DNA from 3 places in the Mesorhizobium sp. M1E.F.Ca.ET.063.01.1.1 genome. Region 1 is predicted to be linked to each of the others. Evidence: riboswitches for the same ligand, from Rfam matches in the RefSeq annotation. Region 1 holds a riboswitch; each other region holds the start of a gene.
The links. Region 1 has a riboswitch for thiamine pyrophosphate ahead of thiC (phosphomethylpyrimidine synthase ThiC). Riboswitches for the same ligand answer to the same signal wherever they lie in the genome.

Region 2: it holds a riboswitch for thiamine pyrophosphate, as region 1 does, so the genes downstream of both, thiB (thiamine ABC transporter substrate binding subunit) here and thiC (phosphomethylpyrimidine synthase ThiC) in region 1, are expected to answer to the same signal.
Region 3: it holds a riboswitch for thiamine pyrophosphate, as region 1 does, so the genes downstream of both, thiC (phosphomethylpyrimidine synthase ThiC) here and thiC (phosphomethylpyrimidine synthase ThiC) in region 1, are expected to answer to the same signal.

What each region holds. Positions count from the first base shown of each region.
Region 1 is NZ_RZSC01000325.1:45-5,923, reverse strand. Features, by position in the region: gene bioD (dethiobiotin synthase) at 1-389, shown strand, start outside; gene EOA29_RS21325 (adenosylmethionine--8-amino-7-oxononanoate transaminase) at 386-1,654, shown strand; gene EOA29_RS21320 (beta-ketoacyl-ACP synthase III) at 1,651-2,673, shown strand; TPP riboswitch at 3,000-3,111, shown strand; gene thiC (phosphomethylpyrimidine synthase ThiC) at 3,225-5,045, shown strand; partial or broken gene EOA29_RS21310 (FAD-dependent oxidoreductase) at 5,042-5,879, shown strand, end outside.
Region 2 is NZ_RZSC01000313.1:1,281-6,390, forward strand. Features, by position in the region: gene EOA29_RS20865 (ABC-F family ATP-binding cassette domain-containing protein) at 1-1,660, opposite strand, end outside; gene EOA29_RS20870 (thiamine diphosphokinase) at 1,662-2,309, opposite strand; TPP riboswitch at 2,454-2,569, shown strand; gene thiB (thiamine ABC transporter substrate binding subunit) at 2,612-3,622, shown strand; partial or broken gene EOA29_RS20885 (ABC transporter permease subunit) at 3,861-5,110, shown strand, end outside.
Region 3 is NZ_RZSC01000233.1:39-7,343, reverse strand. Features, by position in the region: partial or broken gene EOA29_RS17630 (DNA-binding protein) at 1-598, shown strand, start outside; gene EOA29_RS17625 (DUF5615 family PIN-like protein) at 620-997, opposite strand; gene EOA29_RS17620 (DUF433 domain-containing protein) at 1,002-1,652, opposite strand; partial or broken gene EOA29_RS43055 (SMC-Scp complex subunit ScpB) at 2,186-2,708, opposite strand; gene EOA29_RS44030 (hypothetical protein) at 3,607-4,068, shown strand; gene EOA29_RS17605 (hypothetical protein) at 4,731-4,958, shown strand; TPP riboswitch at 5,080-5,196, shown strand; gene thiC (phosphomethylpyrimidine synthase ThiC) at 5,300-7,135, shown strand; partial or broken gene EOA29_RS17595 (FAD-dependent oxidoreductase) at 7,132-7,305, shown strand, end outside.

The DNA.
Region 1 (5,879 bases):
ATGCAGGTCAACTCGCACTGCCCAAGACGGACCGTCCGCTCGTCGTTGAGGGCGCCGGCGGACTGATGGTGCCGTTGAACAGGCGCACATTTTACATCGACGTCTTCGCACAGTGGAACGCGCCGGTGGTGCTTTGCGCCCGCACCGCGCTCGGCACCATCAACCACACGCTGCTCTCGATCGAGGCGCTGCGCGCCCGCTCAATCCCGCTGCTCGGCGTGGTGTTCATCGGCGACAGGATGGTCGATACGCAAAAAACCATCGTCCAGATGGGCAAGGTTCGCGTGCTGGGTCGTCTCCCCTTTCTCCAGTCGCTGACCCCTGGAACACTTTCCGCGGCCATGAAGGCTTCGTTTAACGCCGCCGACTTCGCGGAGATCCGGCCATGAGTCGCCGCTCCGCTGTCTGGCATCCCTTTACCCAACATGCCACCGAACCGGTGCCGCCGACGATCGTGCGCACCGAAGGCGCCTATGTCGAGACGCGCGACGGCAGGCGCATCCTCGATGCGATCTCGTCCTGGTGGGTCATCACCCACGGCCACCGCCACCCGAAGATCGTAGAGGCAATCCGCGAGGCGACCGAAACGCTCGACCAGGTGATCTTTGCCGGCCTTAGCCATGAGCCGGCCGAGCAATTGGCCTCGGCGCTGGTCGACATGACGCCGGCCGGCCTCGACTGGGTCTTCTTTTCCGACAGCGGCTCGACCAGCGTCGAGGTGGCGCTGAAGATGGCTCTCGGCTTTCATCGCAACACCAGTAGGCCGCGCTCGCGCATCGTCGTCATGGAACACAGCTATCACGGCGACACCATCGGCACGATGAGCGTCGGCGCGCGTGGCGTTTTCAACGCCGCGTATGAGCCGCTGTTGTTTCAGGTCGATACGATCCCCTTCCCGGCCGCGGGCCACGAGCAGGAAACACTCGACGCCTTCGAACGGCTGGCGCGTGACGGCGAGGTTGCCGCGCTGATCGTCGAGCCGCTGGCGCTTGGCGCCGGTGGCATGCTGATGTACCCGGCCTCAGTTCTCGCCGAGCTCAAGCGCATTGCCGTGCGCTCGGGGACGCTTTTCATCGCCGATGAAGTCATGACCGGCTGGGGCCGCACCGGCACCATGTTCGCCTGCGAACAGGCGGCGGTCGCGCCCGATATTCTGTGCACCTCCAAGGGTCTGACAGGCGGCTCGCTGCCGCTTGCGGCGACGCTTGCCACCGACGCGATCTTCCAAGCGCATTACTCGACGGATCGGTCCAAGACCTTCTTCCATTCGAGTTCCTACACTGCAAACCCGATTGCCTGCGCGGCAGCACTGGCAAATGTCGGCATCTGGAACGACGAGCCGGTGGCGGAGCGCGTGGCCGCGCTGTCGCGGATGCAGGTGGAGAAGGTAGCGCGGTTCAACGGGGATCCGCGTTTTGAGAATGTGCGCACGGCCGGCACCATCGCCGCGCTTGACCTCAGCGTCGGCAATGCCGGCTATCTGGCCGAGGTCGGCCCGAGGCTGCGCGCCTTCTTCCTCGATCGAGGCTTGCTGGTGCGACCGCTCGGCAACATCATCTACGTGCTGCCGCCCTATTGCGTGACGTCCGACGAACTCGACCGCCTTTACGCGGCAATAGACGAGGCGGCCGGACTTGCGGGTGACAAAAGATGAACCGCACAGCGCGCATCATAGGCCTTGGCCATCACGTCCCGGCCCGAAAAGTCGGCAATGCCGAGATCGAGGCGAGCCTCGGGCTGGATGCAGGCTGGATCGAGGGGCGCACCGGCATCCGCACGCGTTTCTGGGCAGAGCCTGACGACACGCTTTCCGGACTGGCCGCCAAGGCAGGCGAGATGGCGCTGCAAGCCGCCGGCATCGATCGCAAGGAGATCGGCCTGCTGCTGCTCGCCACCTCTACGCCGGACCATCTCCTGCCGCCGAGCGCGCCGCTGGTGGCGCACAGGCTAGGTCTTGAAAAGGCCGGCGGGGTCGACCTGGCGGGCGCCTGCGCCGGGTTCATCTACGCCATGACCTTCGCCGACGGCTTCGTGCGCCTGCACAACAAGCCGGCCATCGTGATTGCCGCCAACATATTGAGCCGTCGGATCAATCCAGCCGAGCGGGCGAGCGCCGTGCTGTTCGCCGATGCCGCGGGCGCGGTGGTGCTGGCCCCCTCCAGCGATCCCGGCCACGGCATCCTCGGCGCCTCTTTTGCCTCGGATGGTTCGGCGTATGGCCTGATCCACATCCCGGCGGGCGGCAGCAACCGTCCATTCTCCGACGAAATCGACATTGCCGAAACCCGCATGACCATCGCGAACGGCCGCGACGTCTTCGCCAAGGCGGTGGAGATGATGAGCGGCTGTGCAAACGAGGCGCTGGAGGCGGCCGGTCTTTCGGCGTCGGACGTGGTCCGTTTCGTGCCGCACCAGGCGAATGCCCGCATCTTCAACGCCGTCGGCAAGTCGCTCGGCATCAAGGACGGACGCATCGTCAAGACCATCGCCGACTATGGCAACTCGTCAGCCGCGACGATCCCCCTGTCGCTGTCAGTTGCCCACAGCGCCAACCCCTTGCGACCGGGTGAGAAGCTGCTGCTGGCAGCCGCGGGAGCAGGTCTTGTCGGTGGGGCGCTTGTGGTTGGCGTTAGGGCCGATCTGTGCGCTGATGTGCGCCGGGCGATTATATAAACCTTTACAACAACATCAACAGTCAAGGTCGATTCTCCGCCCCTCTGTTGCAAGGGTTTTGACGGCCTGAGTGCGTCGGCTATAGGTCCTGTTGCCTGACGCGCTCGCTTCATCATCGCTCTACGATGACGAGGTGAGCCGTGTCTGCATCACCCGAGGATGGTTTCAACCGTCATCGCCTGCGCGGCAGAGTTCGCTACGATTGACACAGACCATGGATTGCCTCGAGCGCCAAGGTCGCAACATGTGCGTCATTGCAGTGGCACTTTCGAGGGCTCCCGTGCGCCTCAGGAGTTGACAGGGCGACATCTCATCGTCCAACCTAGGTGCCTCACCAGGGGAGTCCCGGCAAGGGGCTGAGATACTGCTATCGCGCGCAGTGACCCGTTGAACCTGATCCAGTTCATACTGGCGTAGGGACGGTGCGAGGTTTCGCGGGTCGGCAATCCGGCTTCGGTATTCGGGCATTAGCCCGCATCCTGCGCGAAGCGTCACTTCCTCCTCATCGCGTGGACTGGGTCTCCGTTGCACTCGAGCAAGGAGGCTCACTCATGAATGCCCACACCCCGACCGTCACAGTTGGCGAATTGCCCGCTTCGAAGAAAGTCCACAAACCGGGCCAACTTCACCCGGGCCTGCGTGTCCCGATGCGCGAGATCTCGGTTCATTCGAGCGCCGGCGAGCCGCCGGTCACGGTCTATGACTCGTCCGGTCCCTACACCGACGCGGCGGTGAAGACCGAGATCGAGCGCGGCTTGCCGCGGTTGCGCGAGGCATGGATCGAGGCGCGCGGCGATGTCGAGCGCTACGAGGGTCGCACGGTCAAACCCGAGGACAACGGCTTGGTCTCCGCCGATCGCCTGACGCCGGAGTTTCCGACGCTCAACAGGCCGTTGCGCGCTACCGGCGGCCGTGCCGTCACCCAGCTTGCCTACGCACGCGCCGGCATCGTCACGCCGGAAATGGAGTTCGTCGCCATCCGCGAAAACCTCGGCCGTGAGCAGTTGCGTTCGAAACTTCAACGCGATGGCGAGAGCTTCGGCGCCGCGATCCCGGATTTCGTCACCCCGGAATTCGTGCGTGACGAGGTGGCGCGCGGCCGCGCCATCATCCCGTCCAACATCAACCACCCCGAAAGCGAGCCGATGATCATCGGCCGCAATTTCCTGGTGAAGATCAACGCCAATATCGGCAACTCCGCCGTCACCTCATCGATGGGGGAGGAGGTCGAGAAGATGGTGTGGGCGATCCGCTGGGGCGCCGATACCGTGATGGACCTCTCCACCGGCCGCAACATCCACAACATCCGCGACTGGATCGTGCGCAACTCGCCGGTGCCGATCGGCACGGTGCCGCTTTATCAGGCACTCGAGAAGGTCGGCGGGATCGCCGAGGATCTGACCTGGGAGGTCTACCGCGATACGCTGATCGAGCAGGCCGAGCAGGGCGTGGACTATTTCACGATCCATGCCGGCGTGCGCCTGCCCTACATCCCGCTCACCGTCGACCGCATCACCGGCATCGTGTCGCGCGGCGGCTCGATCATGGCCAAATGGTGCCTGCACCATCACCGGGAGAGCTTCCTCTACGAGCATTTCGAGGAGATCTGCGACATCTGCCGCACCTATGACGTGGCGTTCTCGCTCGGCGACGGCCTTCGCCCCGGCTCGATCGCCGACGCCAACGACGCGGCCCAGTTCGCCGAGTTGGAAACGCTTGGTGAGCTGACTAAGATCGCCTGGGCCAAGGACTGCCAGGTGATGATCGAAGGCCCCGGCCACGTGCCGATGCACAAGATCAAGCAGAACATGGACAAGCAGCTCGCGGTCTGCGGCGAAGCGCCGTTCTACACGCTGGGGCCGCTCACCACCGACATCGCGCCGGGCTACGACCACATCACATCGGGTATAGGCGCGGCGATGATCGGCTGGTTCGGAACGGCGATGCTTTGCTACGTCACGCCCAAGGAACATCTCGGCCTGCCTGACCGCGACGACGTCAAGACCGGCGTCATCACCTACAGAATTGCCGCTCATGCCGCCGACCTCGCCAAGGGCCATCCGGCGGCGAAGGTCAGGGACGACGCGCTGTCGCGGGCGCGCTTCGAGTTCAGGTGGGAGGACCAGTTCAACCTCTCGCTCGATCCCGAGACGGCGCGCGCCTTCCATGACGAAACCCTGCCGAAGGAAGCGCACAAGGTGGCGCATTTCTGCTCCATGTGCGGCCCCAAATTCTGCTCGATGCGGATATCGCACGACATCCGCGCTGAAGCGCAGAAGGAAGGGCTCGCGGCGATGGCGGCGAAGTACCGGGACGGCGGCGACCTCTACATGCCCGTCGACGGCACCGCGGAGCGCACGGACACGCCATGAAGGTGCTCATTCGCGGCGCGGGCGTTGCCGGGTTGACGCTCGCGCACGAGCTGGCAACGCGCGGCGCCGAGGTGACCGTGGTCGAGAAACGCGGGGAGATCGCCGGCAATGCCTCCTGGCAGGCCGGCGGCATGCTCGCGCCCTGGTGCGAGCGCGAGAGCGCCGAGGAGACGGTCCTGACGCTCGGACGCGGCGCGGCTGACTGGTGGGACAGAGCGTTGCCCGGTCATGTCTCGCGCAACGGCACGCTCATGGTGGCGCCTGCCCGCGATGCCGGCGAGTTGGATCGCTTCGGCCACCGCACGTCCGGCTTCAAGCAGCTCGGCGCCGATGAGATCGCGGCGCTCGAACCAGCGCTCGCGGGCCGGTTCGGGCGCGGCCTGTTCTTCGCCGAGGAAGCACATCTCGACCCACGCAAGGCGTTGCTCGCACTAAGCGAAGCGCTGCCTGGCATGGGCACGCGCCTTGAGTTCGGTTGCCGCACGGTGTCAGCCATCCCGGATGTCGAGGTGGACTGCACCGGCATCGCCGACCGGCGACCGGAATTGCGTGGCGTTCGAGGCGAGATGCTCATCCTGCGAACAGGCGAAATCTCGCTGGCCCGACCGGTGCGCCTGCTTCATCCGCGCATCCCGATCTATGTCGTGCCGCGCCGGGAAAACCTGTTCATGGTCGGCGCGACGATGATCGAGTGCGATGCCGCCGGCCCGATCACTGCGCGCTCGACCATGGAGTTGCTCAGCGCCGCCTACGCACTGCATCCGGCCTTTGGCGAAGCTGAGTTGGTCGAAACAGGCGTCGGCGTGCGCCCCGCATTCGCCGACAACCTGCCTC
Region 2 (5,110 bases), on a different contig from region 1:
AGATCGAGGCCGTCACCGCCTCGATCTTCTTCGGCAGGGATTCCAGCGCGAATTTCTGCTTGAACGAAAGCTTCTTCGCCGGGCCTTTCGCGGTCGCCTGCTCGCCTTTCGGCGCAGAGCTTGCGTCGGTGGTTTCGGCCTTCGGCCTTGCTCTGCGTTCCTCGAGCCTCGAGCCGCCGCGCTGCGCCAGCATGTCGGAGTAGCCGCCGGCGTACTCGATCCAGCGGCCGCTGCCGTCGGGCGCGATCACGCTGGTGACGGTGCGGTCGAGGAAATCGCGGTCGTGGCTGACAAGGATCACCGTTCCGGCAAAGCCGGCGACCAGTTCCTGCAGCAGTTCCAGCGTCTCCATGTCGAGATCGTTGGTCGGCTCGTCGAGCACCAGGAGGTTCGCCGGCCGCACCAGCACGCGGGCGAGCAGCAGGCGCGCCCGCTCGCCACCCGAAAGCTCGCGCACCGGCGTGCGCGCCTGCTCCGGCTTGAACAGAAAATCCTTCATGTAGGAGACGACATGGCGCTGCTCGCCATTGACCACAAGGTTCTCGCCGCGCCCGTCGGTCAGGTAGTGCGCCAGCGTCTCCTGCGGATCGACGGCCTCGCGCTTCTGGTCGAGCGTCGCGATCTCCAGATTGACGCCGAGCCGCACGGAGCCGGCATCCGGCGTCAGCTCGCCGGTCAGCATCTTGAGCAGCGTCGTCTTGCCGGCGCCGTTCGGCCCGACCAGGCCGACACGGTCACCGCGCTGGATGCGGGTCGAGAAACCCTTGACCACGGTGAGGTCGCCGAAGCTTTTGTCGATGGCCTTGGCCTCGATCACCAGCTTGCCGGATTCGGCGGCATCGCTCGCCACCATGGTCGCCGTGCCCTCGGCGCCGCGATGGCTGCGGAAACGCTGGCGCATGGCCTGCAGCTCGCCGAGCCGGCGCATGTTGCGCTTGCGCCTGGCGGTCACGCCATAGCGCAGCCAATGCTCCTCGCGCACGATCTGGCGGCCGAGCTTGTGCTGCTCGCGCTCTTCCTCCTCAAGCACCTGGTCGCGCCATTCCTCGAAATGCGCAAAGCCCCTGTCCAGCCGCCGCGTCTGGCCGCGGTCGAGCCAGACGGTGGCGCGCGAGACGCGTTCGAGAAAGCGGCGGTCGTGCGAGATCAGGATGACGGCCGAGGAGGTGCGGGCAAGCTCCTCTTCCAGCCATTCGATGACCGACAGGTCGAGATGGTTGGTCGGCTCGTCGAGCAGAAGGATGTCGGGTTCCGGCGCCATGACGCGGGCAAGGGCTGCGCGGCGCGCCTCGCCGCCGGAAAGGTCGTCCGGCCGTTCCTCGCCGGTCAGGCCGAGATGGTCCATGAGATAGGTGGCGCGATGCGGATCGTCGGCCGGGCCCAGCCCCGCCTCGACATAGGCGCGCACGCTGGCGAAGCCGTCCATGTCGGGCATTTGCGGCAAATAGCGAACCGTCGCCGAAGGCTGGCGGAAGACCTCGCCGTCCTGCGGCTCGATCAGCCCGGCAGCGATCTTGAGCAGCGTCGACTTGCCCGAGCCGTTGCGGCCGACCAGCGCGATCTTCTCGCTGGCGGAGGCGCTGAGCGCCGCGCCGTCGAGCAGCGGCGTGCCGCCGAAGGTCAGTTTTATGCCGTCGAGATTGAGAAGAGGCGGAGCCATGTCAGCTTTCGGGAAGAGGATAAGGGTGGGCCAGAAGCAGCGCCCGGCCGCGCTCGAGCGCGATCTCGAGCCGTCCCTTGACCTCGTTCGATATAGTGAGCGAGGAGCCGAACGCCACCTTGACGCGATCGAGCGGCCATTTTGCGCCGGTGACCGTCAGGCCGGTGAGATCGGAGAAGCCCTGCACCGAAAACAGCGTGCCGTCGGCATAGTCGAAGCCGGCTGGTTTCCCCGGCAGGATGGGGACACCTTCCTGTGCGCCGCTGGTCAGCAGAATATTGGTGCCGGCCTCGGCCAGCCGAAGCCCAAGCGCCAGATGCAGAAAGGCATGGTCCGCGCGCCTGCCGCCGAAGGCGCCGGCCAGCACCAGGCTGGTGGCGCCGCGCGCGAGCGCTTCGGCGATTGCGAGCTCGCCGTCAGTCATGTCCTTCTCGGCCGGGAAGATCTTGCGCGGCACGGCGGCCAGATCCTCCGGCAGGTCCGCGGGCACCGAATCGAAATCGCCGACCCAGAGCTCCGGCACGAGGCCAAGCATGCGGGCATGGCCGATGCCGCCGTCGGCGGCGATGACGCGCGAGCCTTCGATCTGGCGATCGAGCCGAGGCGTGCGGACGAGTTCGCCGCCAAGCAGGATGGTGAATGTGCCCATGGCCGTCGCCCTTACCAGCCCCGCCCGCGAAACGGAAGCCGGGCGCATCCAAACGGAACGGCGCTCGTTACGGAGTAAGCCGTGATGCATTGGATGCCCGGCAACTTCCGCTTGCGCGCCGCTTCGGCCGGGCCTATGTCTCGAAGCGCTCTAACGGGGTGCCGGACGCTGACTTTCGCGAACCGGCTGAGAGGCAACAAAGCCAACCCGCTGAACCTGATCCGGTTTGTACCGGCGGAGGGATTAGACGTCTCGGACCATCCGACGCCTCAATTCCTTTAACACGAACGAAGGAGGCGCCGATGCGCTCACTATGGTCCCAGCTTATTCTCGCAACCGGCTTGGTTTCGCTGCTGGCGGGTCTCGGGCCCGCCGAGGCGAAGGACAAGCTCGCTGTCTATACCTATGAAAGCTTCACCGCCGACTGGGGTCCTGGACCCGCGGTGAAGAAGGAATTCGAGGCCGAATGCGGCTGCGACCTCGAATTCGTCTCGGTCGCCGACGGCGTGGCATTGCTCAATCGCGTCAAGCTGGAAGGCGCCGGCACCAAGGCCGATGTCGTGCTCGGCCTCGACACCAACCTGACGGCGGACGCCAAGGCGAGCGGCCTGTTCGTGCCGCATGGCGAAGTGTCCGGCATCAACGTGCCCGGCGGCTGGAGCGACGATACCTTCGTGCCCTTCGACTACGGCTATTTCGCCGTCGTCTACGACACTGAGAAGCTGAAGAGCCCGCCGAAAAGCCTGAAGGAGCTAGTCGAGGGCAGCGCCTCCGACAAGATCGTCATCCAGGATCCGCGCACCTCGACGCCGGGCCTCGGCCTGCTTCTCTGGGTGAAGTCGGTCTATGGCGACAAGGCGCCGGAAGCCTGGGCGAAGCTGAAGCAGAAGGTGCTGACCGTGACGCCGGGCTGGAGCGAGGCCTACGGCCTGTTCACCAAGGGTGAGGCGCCGATGGTGCTCTCCTACACCACCTCGCCGGCCTATCACATGGTGGCGGAGAACACCGAACGCTACCAGGCGGCGTCCTTCGAGGAAGGAGAATACCTGCAAATCGAAGTCGCCGGCGTCACCAAGACGGGCGCGAAGAACCCGCTGGCGGAAAAGTTCATCGCTTTCATGACCGGGCCGAAATTCCAGGACGTCATCCCGGAGACCAACTGGATGTTCCCGGCCGGCAAGACCGACAAGCCGCTCAATCCGGCCTTCGACAAGCTGGTGAAGCCGACCAAGACCTTGCTGTTCAGTCCCGAGGAGGTCGCGGCCAACCGCAAAGCCTGGGTGGATGAGTGGCTGGCGGCGATGAGCAAGTAGAGTCCGGCTAGTTCTCGAAAGATGGTTGCTCTACGGCGCCCCCCTCTGTCCTGCCGGACATCTCCCCCTCAAGGGGGGAGATTGGCTGTCACCTCGACTTTCGCCAATCTCAAACGTTGCAGGACCGAGCGGGGCGTTCGAACTTCCAATCTCCCCCCTAGAGGGGGAGATGTCCGGCAGGACAGAGGGGGGCGCGAAGGAACGCGGCGTCGGCTAGCTCACGCCCAGATGGTGCCGCGTGCAGCCCGCGCGCTCTGACTCCCGCATCAGCGCTGGCGTCATCGCCCTCGCGGCAATCGCCTTGCTCATCGGCGGCGCCTTCGCCGGCCTCGCGCTGGAAGGCGCGCACGATCCATCCGGCGCTGTCGCTGCCTTCGACGGCTATCTCCTGCGCGTCGCCCGCTTCACGCTTTGGCAGGCGCTGCTGTCGACACTGCTGTCGGTCGCGCCGGCGCTGCTGGTGGCACGCGCCCTGTCCAGGCATCCGGGCTTTCCGGGGCGTCGCCTGATCCTGCAGCTCTTCACCGTGCCGCTGGCGCTGCCGGCCATCGTCGCCGCCCTTGGTGTGCTGGCGCTCTACGGCCATGCCGGCTATTTTGCCGGCGTTCTCGTCAGGTTCGGCAGCGGTGAATGGCCTGGCATTTACGGCCTGTCCGGCATTCTGATCGCGCATGTCTTCTTCAACCTGCCCTTGGCCACGCGCCTGTTCCTCGAGGCGTTGGGCACGGTGCCCGCCGACCAGTGGCGGCTGGCGAGCCAGCTCGGCATGGGCGCCTGTCCGGCATTGCGGTTGATCGAATGGCCGGCGTTGCGCACGGCCTTGCCGGGCGTCGCCGGGCTGGTGTTCATGCTCTGCATCACTTCCTTCACCATCGTGCTGACGCTCGGCGGCGGACCTGCCGCCACGACTTTGGAAGTCGCCATCTATCAGGCGCTGCGCTTCGATTTCGATCCGGCCCGGGCGGTGGTGCTGACGCTGCTGCAGATCGGCCTGACCTTCGTCATCGTCGCTCTGCTCACGCGGCTCGGCGCCAATACGGTCGGCGATGCCAATCTGCCGGTAGCGCCGCGCCGCTATCTTGCGACAGGCAAGGCTGAAACGGTGATGAACGCCGGCCTGATCGTACTTGCCTTGCTGTTCGTCGCCGGACCGATGGCGGCGACCGTGCTGGCTGGATTGGACGCAGACCTTGGCCGGCTGGCCGACGAGGAGGCCGTGCGCCGTGCGACGCTCACCAGCGCCACGCTCTCTTTCCTCTCGGCGCTGCTTTCGGTGACGCTGTCGCTCTCGCTCATCGCGGCCCGGCGCGCGCTGGCCTTGCGGCGCCGCGAGGGCAGCGCCATGTCGCTGCTCGAACATGCCACCGACACCGGCGCCGGTTTCGTGCTCGTCGTGCCGCCGATCGTGGTCGGCGCCGGCTGGTTCCTGGCCTTGCGCGGCTTCACGGACGTGTTCGCCGTCGCACCCGTCATGGTCGTCGCCGTCAA
Region 3 (7,305 bases), on a different contig from region 1:
GTTGCGTGTAACCCTGGCCGATCTCAATGGCCATATTCGCACTCGGTCCGACGACGCGGTGGAAGAAGCTTTGCGCGAGGCCACAGAAAAATTGGAAATCGCTGGAGAGCGAGCGAGACGCTTCGAATTCGAAAAAGCCGTCCTCGACCGGCTGCGCACGACGCTGGTCGCTGCGCGCTCGACGGCACGCGATCTTTATCTGAAGCCGGTCATGTCCGAGCTGCGACCGCTGCTTGGATTGCTATTCGATGACATCTCCATAGTGTTCGACGAGAACACACTGTTGCCACAGACCGTTCGCCGCAATGGTCAGGATGAGGATGTCGATAGGTTGAGTGGCGGCATGCGAGAACAGCTTTCGGTTCTGACACGTCTGGCCTTCGCCCGTTTGCTTGCCCGCGACGGCCGACCCACACCGGTTATCCTGGATGACGCTTTGGTTTATTCCGATGACGACCGCATCGAGCGCATGTTCGACGCTTTGCATCGTCAATCACACGATCAGCAGATTCTCGTTTTCTCCTGCCGCCAACGCGCGTTTGCAAAACTCGGCGGTAACATTTTGCAGATGAGCGACTGGCAACCGGGTCGGTCATAAGCGGAGATCGCGCAGCCTCAGCTAGGGCGACGGCAGATCGTATCGTGTTACGATTGCAATGCCGTTTTCGATCTCGATTTCGATAACTTCATTAATCAGGAATTCCTCTGGGCCAAGATCCTCGAGGAGAGCATCGAAGAGCTCTCTCTGTTTTTCAGGCCCGACCTGAGGGACGACGATAATCAGGCCGGCGTGAACCGGTTCTTTGGCATAGAGCTTCCTGAAGTCCTTAGCATTGTTGGTGACGAAGGTGAAATCCTCATCGATAATGAGCGGCATGAGGTCCCAGTCGGTTTCGCCGCTTAGCCCAAGCCAGTTGACGTGGTTTGCTTCATGTCCGCGTTCTTGGGCTACCGCAACCAGAGACGTGTGCAGGCACTCATCGATCAGAAACCTCACGAGGTCACACGCGTCTCGACCTGGCCGACGGACCTGGGTCGCCCTTCAAAACCACGCGCTTCGACGACTTTATTTTCACGCCCTGCTCGACCAGCTTCTTAGGCCGCCCACGAACCGGGTGCGCGGCGACCCACATTCTGGCGAGCTCAATCACGCGCGGCGTTAGCTTCGGATATCCCTCCAGAACCTCCGCTTCATCTGCGCCCTGCGCTAGCATCGTCGTGATCATACGAACAGGGATGCGGGTTCCTTTGAAGACAGGCTCTCCGCCCATCACCCCTTTAACGCGGCCGATGGCGGCCTCCGCTTCATCAAGATCCACGATGCGCGCTTTGAGCTGTTTACGTGCCTCGGCGACGTCGACGATCAGCAGGTCGTCGGCCCTTACGGTCTTGGCCCTTGGGGCAGCTTTGATTTCCTCGAACAGGCGGTAGCGACGATCAGCGGGCAATGTCGCACCCACGCCATACCAAAGCTTGAGCCGCAGCAAATCCTCGCCGGTCAATGCCCGTCGGACGACCCCACCGATGCGCCGAGCAGTGCTTGGCACAGTATCGACAATGCGTTTGTCGATCGCATTGTGCACGGCCTTGATTCCTATCCCGCTGACGGCGGCTGCCTCTGCGGGGGTGTAGATGCGAGCAAGTGTGCCCATTATTCTTCTCCTTATAAAGAATAATATAGGCCGTTTGACCCCCTCCGTAAAGGCACGCGTCTTTGGAATCACGGCGGTTAGCAAAGGCGGTGGTGAGCCGAGAGGCCTCACAAACCCTTGGGGCTCGAGATGGCAGACTCGGCGCAGTATAATTGCGCTAACTATCGAATTTGCAGTTGGCGACAAACGACACACGAGTTCGTCGCGGACTTTTAACTCTGCGAAGGCGCGTCTTCGAGCGCTTTGAAACCCTACACCCATCTGCAGGCCATCTGTATCAAGCTTTGGACCAAAACCGTTTCCATCGCTCACGAGCGTTCTCTCTGGGGGTCTCAAGTGGGGCTTGCCCATGGCCACGAATTTTTGGGCGACAGCGGTGCAGAGGCCGCATACCGCTGCCTGCTTGACGTCGCTGACCGTGTCCATGTCCGAAATTTGCCTACAAATTTCGGACGCCCTTGGGCGCGCTAGATTCGCTATGGAAAGCTGGAAGCACTCGCAAGCCCGGTGGCCACAGCGTCTGCAGCGCCAAGCTATTCCTCCGTATCCAAACCCGCATCCTCATGGCCACTAGCCAACTCTGGCATAATTTCACCAGCAAGCAGCTCATCTCTGCTCAGCAGCCCGGCATCCTCGAGCGCCTCGCAGTCCGGGAGATCGCGAAGCGTGTCGAGGCCGAACTCGAGCAGGACGCTTTTGTCGTCACATAGGTGTAGGGAGCGCCGGGCGTCGGACTGCGCGGGTTCGACGCGATCAGGCCGGTGCCGCAGATGGCCGATCAGGTCGCGACTGATTACTTCCCGAAAACCGACGACAATTCGGCGCGGGTAATCGGCTGGAAGTGCCGATGCACATCAGCATCAGCACGTCCGACCACGTCAGGTCCACGGCACGCCCGCTGCTTCCGCAGGCGCGGATGGCATCGGCATAGGCCGGCCGTGTCAGGTGCTTCCAGCCGCCGGCGACAGCGACGAGGTCATAGGGCCGTCCGCGCAGCTCTCGGATGTCGTCGATGAGAAGGTCACGGGCGAGCTCGCGGGAGAGACTGCACCGCAAGCGCGTCCCGCGCGCGCGAACTGCTCGATCAACTGATCTCAGACGACGACGAATCTCGTCCAGATTCCAAAAGCGGTGGCCGCAGCGGCGCTTTGCGGGCTCGCGTTACCACAGATCGCAGAACTGTGATCTCGCCTTGTGCCCGAGACCGCAATCTGGGCTCGCGACGAAGCATATCGCTTGCGATCATCAAAGGACGCGTCGACGCCGTCGGTTGCCTTTTCCACCGCCGCCTCACACATCGTGTTGGGGCTGAAGAGCTACCTGCAAATCCTCGCAACGGGCGCGGCCGCATCCTTGATTTTACAAATTGACACGTCTTGGTTTTTAGAAAATGCCACGTGCGATGATGGCGCCAAAAAAAAATGTCACGCGAGATGATCATGCCTGAGGTAAATGGTCCGCCAAAGTTGGGAAAGGTATACCGGTTGAATGGTGGATAGGTACGCCGGATAAAAAGGGCTTCGGGTTCCGGAAGACGAACTAATCGACGGATAGGCGCTGCTCGTGAGGGAAACTGCATGCGCATTACGGTTATGACCATCCAGGGATGTCGGATATGATCTTGAATAGTGACATTGCAGGCCAAAGAGCGGCCGAGAAGCTAGCAGAGGGCCTGAAATCGCAGGGCAAGCAGCAATACGAAGAAAGGTCGAGGGAACGCGAACGAGATGTGTCTCGTTAGGTCGCACGTTGCACCAGGGGTGCGTCGGAAGGCACTCCGCCGTGTCCTGAAGAGGTAGCCTGCACTTGAGAATAGCCACGGTGGTACCTTATTTTCGGCTGTGAAGCACACGAGACCCGCGACGTGAGACCCAGTTGCTCAATACCCAGTTGCTGGGTGAGCGTGCATGACTGCCAACGGAAGGTCTTGCACGCACCCTCGCGATCTTGAGCAATGGTCGCCATGACTTTCTTCTTGCAGGCTTTTGAGTGGCCCAGCCTGCAATCACCAGACCCCACCGACTCTAAAGAGCGTGGCAGACGGGATAGTCGAGGTTGCCCGGCACAATTACGCTCAAGGCTTGCGCCGCCCAGAGGACACGCTGAAAAGGCAGCATGGGCGCGCAAGCACGCCATTCACGAGAGGTTCGACATGAAGACTATGCAAGAAAAAGACATTCCGGCATTCGTGCAAGCAGTTGTGGAGGCCGGCTGCAACATTTGCGCGATTGGCAACTTGGGATATGTCTTTGGCGATGCTGATTTGACGCCGGCGCAACGGAGGTCCGTCGAGCCACAGCTGCGCAGGATTGCTGAGATCTACGGCGAACGCGATCATCTCATGGACGAGATAGCTGTATATCTGCGGTCGATCGGACGCCATGTCGAGGTTGAGCCGAAGACAGGTGTTTCCTGATGGCCGCGATCGATCGCGTTCCGTAGTCGCCATTTCTATTGGGTAACGAGCAGCCGTCTTCCAACCTCTGAAACAAAAAAGAGGTGACCCCCAAAGGCCGCTCTCGAGACCGCAAGTCTGAGCCGCTAACGCATTGCGATAACCAGGCTGTCCGAACTGGGCGTCGATGCCTTCCTCGACCAGGTCGCGGTAGGCGGCGATCTCATCTACCGCATGCATAGCCAAGCCAGAGAAGTTTTCGGCAGCGGAATTCTCGGTCGCTTCCCCTTTTATGACTAGAGGGTGCGGCCGATCCGGCCGCGACGATCTCGCAGGGATTGCCATATACGGCAACACGAACACCGGCGGATCAATACTCGGATAATGGCGGCCGGCTATGTAGCGATCGATCGCGCACCAACATATCAATGCAATAGCTTAGTTGCTTTCAAAGGCGGGTCTCTACGAACTGCAAGCAAGCTAAACGATTGCGTCAACTCTTCCTCGCAGAGCGAAAACTCCGCGCCCACGCGATTTCTCTGCTGGAACAGCGGCACATCCTCAGCGCCAGGACACGGCCGCCGCCGTCGGGTTTTACGAAGCCGGTGATTGCATAAGTTGCCCGCAAGATATCATTGGTATCGGGAACGCCGCCGATGCCGCATCCTGAATAGAGCGGCCGCTTGCACCTGCCAGCCCGACGACCAGATCATATCTGCAACTCCATCTACCTGGACGTGGTGCAAATCACCTCGCTGAAGCCGCAAATCGTCGCCTTCGACCAGGATAACCACATCCGTGACCGCCTGAGCTACTCGGTCGATCTCGACGCACATGGCCGATACAGTTTTTCCATCCTTCACGAAGCGAATGAGACTTTGGCCATTCCAGCCCTGGTCTACGGGGCGTGACTTGTCCCCGATGCATGCGCGAGCTCTCCGCTCGGCCGGCCGCCGGACGTCGCCACCGGCCGAAGGCGCCCGAAGGCGCCCGAAGGCGCTTGACAAAGCAGCACCGGCCCATTCAACTTGAGGCATTCACCAGGGGAGTCCCGGTAAGGGGCTGAGATACTGCTGGCTTTCGCGGCGCAGTGACCCGTTGAACCTGATCCAGTTCATACTGGCGTAGGGACGGTGCAAGCGCTTTGCGGGAGTTTACGCCCGAGGTCCTGCTGCAGCAGGTCTACAGAAGCGTCTTTTCATCCTTCCGGCACAGAACTGGGTCTCCAATGCATGAGCAAAGGAGCCTCACGATGAATGCCCTCACCCCCGCCGTGTCGACGGGACCACTGCCCGCCTCGCGGAAAATCCACAAGCCCGGCGTCCTCTACCCGCAGATCAGGGTGCCGATGCGCGAGATTTCCGTCCATCCGACGGCCGGCGAACCGCCCGTCACCGTCTACGATCCGTCCGGCCCCTACACCGATCCATCAGTCCAAACCAGCATCGAAAAAGGCCTTGCCCGGCTTCGCCACGAATGGGTCACGGCGCGTTGCGATGTCGAAGCCTATGACGGCCGCCACGTCCGGCCGGAAGACAATGGATTCGCCACCGGCGAGCGCCTGACACCGGAATTTCCGATACGCAATCGGCCGCTCAAGGCCAAGCAGGGCAAGGCGGTGACCCAACTTGCCTATGCGCGCGCCGGCATCATCACGCCAGAAATGGAGTTCGTAGCCATCCGCGAGAATCTCGGCCGCGAGGTGATGCGCGGCAAGCTGCAACGCGACGGCGAAGCCTTCGGCGCGGCGATCCCAGATTTCGTCACACCCGAATTCGTGCGCGACGAGGTGGCGCGCGGACGCGCAATCATTCCCGCCAACATCAATCATCCCGAGAGCGAACCGATGATCATCGGGCGAAATTTCCTGGTGAAGATCAACGCCAACATCGGTAACTCGGCTGTCACATCGTCGATGGCCGAAGAGGTCGAAAAGATGGTGTGGGCGATCCGCTGGGGCGCCGATACGGTGATGGACCTGTCGACCGGCCGCAACATCCACAACATCCGCGACTGGATCGTGCGCAATGCACCGGTGCCGATCGGCACGGTGCCGCTCTATCAGGCGCTCGAAAAGGTCGGCGGCATCGCCGAGGACCTCAACTGGGAGGTCTATCGCGACACGCTGATCGAGCAGGCCGAGCAAGGCGTCGACTATTTCACCATCCACGCCGGCGTGCGGCTGCACTACATACCGCTGACCGTCGACCGGGTCACGGGCATCGTCTCGCGCGGCGGCTCGATCATGGCCAAATGGTGCCTGCACCATCACCGGGAGAGCTTCCTCTACGAGCATTTCGAGGAGATCTGCGACATCGCCAGAGCCTATGACGTTTCCTTCTCGCTCGGCGACGGCCTTCGTCCCGGTTCAATCGCCGATGCGAACGACGCGGCGCAATTCGCCGAACTGGAAACACTTGGAGAACTCACCAAGATTGCCTGGGCAAAGGACTGCCAGGTGATGATCGAAGGCCCGGGCCATGTCCCCATGCACAAGATCAGGCAGAACATGGACAAGCAGCTCGCAGTGTGCGGTGAGGCGCCGTTCTACACGTTGGGGCCGCTGACGACCGACATCGCGCCGGGCTATGACCACATCACCTCAGGGATAGGTGCCGCCATGATAGGCTGGTTCGGCACCGCAATGCTTTGCTACGTCACGCCGAAAGAGCATCTCGGCCTTCCCGACCGCAACGACGTCAAGATTGGGGTGATCACTTACAAGATAGCCGCCCATGCAGCCGATCTGGCGAAGGGCCATCCGGCAGCGAAAACCAGGGATGATGCCCTTTCGCGCGCGCGCTTCGAGTTCCGCTGGGAGGACCAGTTCAACCTGTCGCTCGACCCCGAAACCGCACGGTCCTTCCACGACCAGACCTTGCCCAAGGAGGCGCACAAGCTGGCACATTTCTGTTCGATGTGCGGGCCGAAATTCTGCTCCATGCGCATTTCCCACGACATCCGTGCCGAGGCTCAGAAGGAAGGCATGGCGGCAATGGCGGCAAAATACCGGGAGGGCGGCGATCTCTACATGCCGGCGGACGAGACTGGCGTACCGGTCGTGCCGGAGGCTCCCAAACCATCATGAGGGTGCTCGTCAAAGGGGCCGGCGTTGCCGGCCTCACCGTCGCTTTCGAACTCGCCGCCCGCGGCGCGACGGTCACAGTCGCCGAGATGCGGCATGGCCTTGGCGGCAACGCGTCGTGGTTCGCCGGCGGCATGCTGGCGCCATGGTGCGAGCGCGAAAGCGCGGAGCAG